DNA from 3 places in the Tatumella sp. JGM94 genome. Region 1 is predicted to be linked to each of the others. Evidence: predicted binding sites of a transcription regulator. Region 1 holds the regulator's gene; each other region holds the start of a gene.
What was found. The regulator LexA, encoded in region 1, represses DNA repair genes until DNA is damaged. The targets are predictions, from matches to a motif close to TNCTGTATGTACATACAGNA.

Region 1 (2,275 bases):
CAGCGCCAGATTGACCAGGTTGCCTGTCACCAGCAAAATCACCGGCGCACGGGCATATTGCACCCCCAGCAGCCAGCCGAGCAGTACCAGGTTAGCAAAGGTCGCTGGCGCACTCAGCCAGCGTACATCAATAAACTCACGAGCCTGTACCAGCGTTGCCGGATCACCGCCCATAATCCCGGTGGCTATATGACTGACAGGCTGACGCAGCAAAATAAACACCGCGCCGGCAATCAGGCTAATGAGCACCGGCTGCACCAGCGCCCTGGCCAGCAAGGTATTATTTTTTTTCCCCAGCGCCTGGGCGGTCATCCCGGTAGTGCTCATCCGCAGGAACAGCAATAACATAAACAGAAAGCTGGTTACGGTCGTCCCGATGGCCACACCACCAAGGTAAATGGCACTGCCGAGATGGCCAATCACCGCCGTATCCACCAGTCCTGTCAGTGGTACAGTGACATTTGACAGGATCATCGGTAATGCCAGCCGCCAGAGTTGCTTATCGGTAGAGCTAAGAAAAGACATGAATAATCCTGCAGGTCACATCGCAAAAGGCACAAAGAGAGACAATACGGGCACTATATGACAGCGGCATCAGTAAAACTAGCAGGCGCGGGAACAGGGGACAGTAAGGAACCGTCTGGCTGAGACATCTTACTCAGCCAGCAGGAGCAGAGGTGATCAGCGGCGGACTATAACCACTCGCCGTTACGGATAACGCCTACCGCCAGGCCTTCAACCGTCAGGTTTTGTTCGCGGATATCAACCACAATCGGCGAGAATTCGCTATTTTCGGGGAGCAGTTGCACAGTGTTACCCTGTTTTTTCCAGCGTTTCACTGTTACTTCGTCATCAATTCTTGCCACAACCACCTGACCATTACGGACATCCTGGGTTTTATGTACCGCCAGCAGATCGCCGTCCATAATACCGATGTCTTTCATTGAGGTACCGCTGACCCTGAGCAGGAAATCCGCTGACGGTTTAAACAGCGCCGGATCAACCTGAAAATGGCTTTCAATATGCTGCTGGGCAAGCAGGGGCTCACCGGCAGCGACACGGCCGATCAGTGGTAATCCCTCGGTGGTTTCTTCTTCCATCAGCAGGCGAATACCCCGCGATGCCCCGGAGACGATTTCAATAACACCTTTACGCGCCAGAGCTTTCAGATGCTCTTCTGCGGCATTCGGGGAACGGAAACCCAGCTGGGACGCAATTTCTGCGCGCGTCGGCGGCATACCCGTCTGTTGAATATGGTCGCGAATCAGGTCATAGACCTGCTGTTGCCTGCTGGTTAATGCTTTCATCCCGCCCCCTGGTTGTTTATACAGTCGCTGTGAGTATATACAGGTATTTTCTAAATGGGAACCAAAAACCGTCATAAAACAAACAACTGTCGGTTAAGATCCCGCCACTCACCACCACTGCCATAACAGAGCGATCCAGACAAAAGCCGCCAGCAGCAATGCCAGAAACACCGCCGCCGAACCTAAGTCCTTCGCCCGGCCAGATAACGGATGAATTTCAGGCCCCAGCCGGTCCACAACCGCTTCAATCGCGCTGTTAAGGACTTCAACGATAACAACCAGCACCACCGAACCAATCAGCAGTATCCTGGTGACTGTATCCACATTCAGCCAGCAGGCAACAATCACCGCCACGGCTGCCAGCACGGCTTCCTGCCGGAAGGCTGCTTCATGGCGCCAGGCCGCACGCAGTCCCTGCCATGAATAGCCCGCGGCTTTTATTATTCTCCGCCATCCGCCTGTCGTACCCGCCATCCCTGTTTACTCCTTTTATGATAAAAATTACCGTTATATCAGGATACGATTCGTTGTATCCTCACAGATCTTCTTTGTAGTTTCTGGTATGCTTGCGCCGCTTTGCTAACAGTAAGAGGCCGCAGATTTGTCTATGTCAGGTTGGCGTAAACTTTATTATAAATTACTCAGTTTTCCATTATCTTTGCTGGTTAAGAGCAAAGTTATCCCGGAAGATCCTTTCTCCGAACTGGGGCTGGATCCGACCCGGCCCATTATCTATGTATTCCCGTATGATTCCAAAGCGGATCTTCTGGCGATGCGTGCCCAATGCCTGCAGCATGATCTGCCGGATCCGTTACAGCCGGTGGAAATCGATGGTCATTTTTTACCCCGTCATGTATTTATCCACGATGGACCACGGTTACTGCCCTATTTCACTCCGAATCAGGAAACGGTAAAAATCTTCCATGATTACCTCGACCTGCACCGCAATAATCCGGCTCTGGATGTTC
Region 2 (2,275 bases), on a different contig from region 1:
GTGGTCAGCTGTCCGCCTTTTTCCACACCGGTGATCAGTACAGGTTTCAGGTTAGCGCGCGCAGCATAAACCGCTGCGGTGTAACCCGCAGGCCCGGAACCCAGGATAAGTAATTTACTGTGTTTGGCCATGCTTTATTTCCTCAATAAATAGCCCGCAGGCAAATAATTCTGTGATTGTAGGCAAAGTGACGATTGAAAAAAAGAGTTCCGCGGATGAGATTACTTATTATTGCAAACGTTAAAAGTAATCGTTAATCAGCAAAAGCAGGGTTATGAGGTAATTTTGCCGTGTTCTGACAGATAAAATAGCCCAAAACAGCCTCTTCAAAACATGACAAACGGCAGGTTACGGAATGATGTACTGAAATTGTATGTTTTACTTTGACAATCGCCTGCTGTTTTGCGAAAACATGGGGGGAAGCAAATCATGTTCAGTGAATACAGACCGCGCGAGTGTTGGTCCGAAACACTGAATATATACACCTGAATAGAATTTAGCGCCTTTCAGCGTGGACAGACAGTGAAAGGTGCTGAAAACACGAATACAGCAGGTAGTTGCTTTACCATAATTCATGCCCTGAATCATGAAACGATTAACGGGCAGGTAGTCTTAGGGAAGGAAAAAGAGAGACAATAATAATGACAGACAACAAGAAACGCCCTGGCAAAGATTTGGATCGCATTGACAGAAACATTCTGAACGAGCTGCAAAAAGATGGCCGTATTTCGAATGTTGAGCTTTCAAAACGTGTCGGGTTATCACCTACGCCATGCCTTGAGCGGGTTCGCCGCCTCGAACGCCAGGGTTTTATTCTGGGTTATACGGCGTTACTCAATCCACATTATCTGGATGCTTCGTTACTGGTTTTTGTTGAGATAACTCTGAATCGCGGGGCGCCTGATGTTTTTGAGCAGTTTAATGCTGCGGTACAAAAACTTGAGGAAACTCAGGAGTGTCACCTGGTATCCGGCGATTTTGATTATCTGCTGAAAACCCGTGTTCCCGATATGTCGGCATACCGTAAATTACTCGGTGAAACCTTGCTACGCTTGCCGGGTGTGAACGATACCCGTACCTATGTGGTGATGGAAGAAGTAAAACAGAGCAACCGTCTGGTGATTAAAACTCGCTAAATCAGGCAGGTGCAAAAGCGTTAGCAATTAGGTACACTCCTGTGAATTCATACAGGGACAGTGCTAATACCGGTGCTGTTCCTCTCTTTAGTTGACAGGCACCTGGAGAGTTCACTTGAGCCAGGAATATACAGAAGACAAAGAAGTATCTCTTACCCCGCTGAGTAGCGGGCGGCGGCTGCTGGAAGCTTTACTTATTCTGGTAGCTCTTTTTGCTGTTTATCTGATGGTGTCGCTGGTCAGTTTCAATCCCTCTGACCCCAGCTGGTCTCAGACTGCCTGGCACGAACCAATTCATAACCTTGGCGGCAGCCCCGGCGCATGGCTTGCGGATACCCTGTTATTTGTTTTCGGGGTAATGGCGTATGCTATTCCGCTGGTGATCCTTGGCCTGTGCTGGATAACCTTTCGCCACCGCAACTATGAAGACTACATTGATTATTTTGCTATCGGTTTACGCCTGATAGGGGTGCTGGCTTTAGTGGTCACTACCTGTGGTCTGGCGGCGATAAATGCAGATGATATCTGGTATTTTGCTTCCGGGGGGGTTATTGGCAGCCTGGTCAGCAGTGCGATGGCGCCATATTTAAATCAGGCCACAGGTACCCTGGTGCTGTTGTGTGTCTGGGCGGCAGGTATCACCCTGTATACCGGCTGGTCATGGCTGACGATTGCGGAAAAAATTGGTGGCGCGGTAATGTCAGTACTGACCTTTGCCAGCAACCGTTCCCGCGGTGATGAATACGGGGATGATGAAGATGATGCTGAGGTGTTTGAGCAGGGGCCGGCGGCAATAAAAAAACCGGCAACAGTGCCGCCAGGGGACGTCGTTGCAGACCCGTTACTGCGTAACAAGCAGCCTGCGTCAGCAGCATCATTTTCGGAAGTTCATCCTGCTGCTGAAGCTACGGATGAAGATAATGATCCGTTATTCAGTTCACTGGCAACAAACAGCCATACAAAAAACGATGACCCGTTGTTCAGCATGCCTGTTACGCCGGACAGTGAGGATGATAATGATCCGCTATTCAGTCCGTCGCGCTGGTCTTCACCGTCTGAATCTGTGGAACATACGGTTGCTGCCCTGCCTGCTGAACCGGTGGTTTCCGAAATAAACAAGGTTGCAGCTGCACAGAAAA
Region 3 (2,275 bases), on a different contig from region 1:
TTATGCACATAATGGCCAGTTAACCGGTTATCAGGAACTGGACAGTGGCCATTTTCGGCCGGTGGGCGAAACGGACAGTGAGAAAGCATTTTGCTGGATACTGCATAAACTGGCGGGGCGCTTTCCCGATACTCCCGATGACTGGCCGGTTGTCTTTGATTATATTGCCAGTCTGGCTGACGAATTACGGGAAATGGGGGTGTTTAATATGTTGCTCTCGGACGGACGTTATCTGATGGCCTATTGTTCCACCCACCTGCATTGGATCACCCGCCGGGCACCTTTTGGCAAGGCGACCCTGATTGATCAGGATGTTGAAATTGATTTTCAGCAGCAAACCACCCCGCGGGATGTGGTCAGTGTAGTCGCGACACAGCCGCTGACAGGTAATGAAACCTGGCACAGAATTGCACCAGGCGAATGGCAGTTATTTTGTCTGGGTGAGCGCCAGGAAATGTTTTGAAGCGGCCTCAGGGGGCGCGCTGAACGGTGTCTGGCTGAGTACATACTGCCCGTTACTGACCGTCATTGTCGGCGGTCGTTTATATTTCAGGAAATAGTCATAACCGGGTTTGAGCTGTTTCCAGAAACTGATATACGCCGAGTCACGATGGCGCTGCATATTGTTTTCTGTCATACGGAACGGAAAAATATTCACTTCGACTTCTGACTGGCCATTGCGCAGAGCCGCATTTACGTAGGTATAAATCTGATCCATATAGGCATTAGTCATTGCATAGCAGCCGATCGATACGCAGTTTCCATGGATCATCAGGTAATTGCCGCTGTAGCCATTCTCACGGTCAAACTGATTCGGGAAACCGAGATTAATCGCACGGTAGAAATGGCTGTCGGGTTTTAACTGATTAAAATGTACTGAATAAAACCCTTCAGGACTTTTAAAATCACCTTCTGTCCGTTTGGGTCCCAGTCCGCCGGAAAAGTCACAGATACGGAAGCTATCCAGCAGCCGGTATTCATTACCAATCTTACCGTATAAATCCAGAGTACGTTCTTCTTTAAATATCTGAATAAATACCTGAGTACCCAGTAATTGTTGTTTTAATTGTTTGCTGACGGGCAGCTGCGGGGTTACCGGATTTTCGCTTATTGCCAGGCAACAGGCCGGGATTAAAAACATCGCAAGAAGGAGTGCGATTTTACGCATGCTACTGCTACCTTGAACAAAGAGTGGGAGATATAGAGAGCTATTTTTCTTTTCGCCGTGTGGGCAGAGTCACCCGGCTTCAGGCCGGATAAGCGCCACATTAGCATTGTTCTCAGTTTTAGCAAGCAGCAGATGGATAAATTTATGTCAGTAGCTGCAGCGGGCGAAGGGATAAATGTTTAACCACCAAACCATCGCGCTGATGGTCAGTGGTTGATTTTTACACTGAATATTTATACAGTACATTGGTTGATTTTCAGAGGGCTGCGGCGAATGCGTAAGATCATTCATGTTGATATGGACTGTTTTTATGCAGCCGTCGAAATGCGTGATAATCCTGAGTTGCGTGAGGTGCCGCTGGCGATAGGCGGCAGCCGGGAACGACGGGGGGTTATCAGTACAGCCAACTATCCGGCGAGAAAATATGGTGTGAGAAGCGCGATGCCGACAGCCACGGCCTTCAGGCTTTGTCCGCAGCTCACTCTGCTGCCCGGACGCTTTGCGGTGTATAAGCAGGTGTCAGAGCATATCCGCCAGATTTTTCTGCGTTATACCCCGCTGATTGAACCGCTTTCCCTGGATGAAGCCTATCTGGATGTCAGTAACTGCTTACATGCCCGCGGGTCCGCAACACTGATAGCTCAGGAGATTCGTCAGGCTATATGGCAGGAATTGCAACTGACGGCTTCCGCAGGTATTGCCCCGGTGAAATTCCTTGCCAAAATTGCCTCAGATTTAAATAAGCCGGATGGGCAGTATGTGATCACCCCTGCGGTTATGGACGACTTTATTTGCCGCTTACCGCTGGAGAAAATCCCCGGGGTGGGAAAAGTATCAGCCGCAAAACTGGCCGGTATGGGGCTGCAAACCTGTGCGGATGTACGGCAGGCGGATCTGTCGCTGTTACTGAAGCGTTTCGGGAAGTTCGGGCATATTCTGTGGGAACGCAGTCATGGTATTGATGAACGCAAAATTATTGCCGACCGCCAGCGCAAATCTGTAGGGGTGGAAACGACTCTGGAAAAGGATATTGATCAGTGGGAACAATGTGCTGCGGTTATGGAACAGTTGTATCCGGAACTGGAGCGGCGGCTGGAAAAAGTACGC

Region 2: the regulator LexA is predicted to act here: its motif matches at 1,174-1,193, upstream of JK216_RS06410 (DNA translocase FtsK 4TM domain-containing protein).
Region 3: the regulator LexA is predicted to act here: its motif matches at 1,392-1,411, upstream of dinB (DNA polymerase IV).

The regions. Positions count from the first base shown of each region.
Region 1 covers NZ_JAERJN010000008.1:123,587-125,861, forward strand. The annotation lists gene dinF (MATE family efflux transporter DinF) at 1-525, opposite strand, end outside; gene lexA (transcriptional repressor LexA) at 693-1,307, opposite strand; gene JK216_RS07925 (diacylglycerol kinase) at 1,416-1,781, opposite strand; gene plsB (glycerol-3-phosphate 1-O-acyltransferase PlsB) at 1,915-2,275, shown strand, end outside.
Region 2 covers NZ_JAERJN010000006.1:127,394-129,668, forward strand. The annotation lists gene trxB (thioredoxin-disulfide reductase) at 1-131, opposite strand, end outside; gene lrp (leucine-responsive transcriptional regulator Lrp) at 642-1,136, shown strand; gene JK216_RS06410 (DNA translocase FtsK 4TM domain-containing protein) at 1,252-2,275, shown strand, end outside.
Region 3 covers NZ_JAERJN010000020.1:41,452-43,726, forward strand. The annotation lists gene JK216_RS13885 (class II glutamine amidotransferase) at 1-463, shown strand, start outside; gene dpaA (peptidoglycan meso-diaminopimelic acid protein amidase) at 428-1,168, opposite strand; gene dinB (DNA polymerase IV) at 1,442-2,275, shown strand, end outside.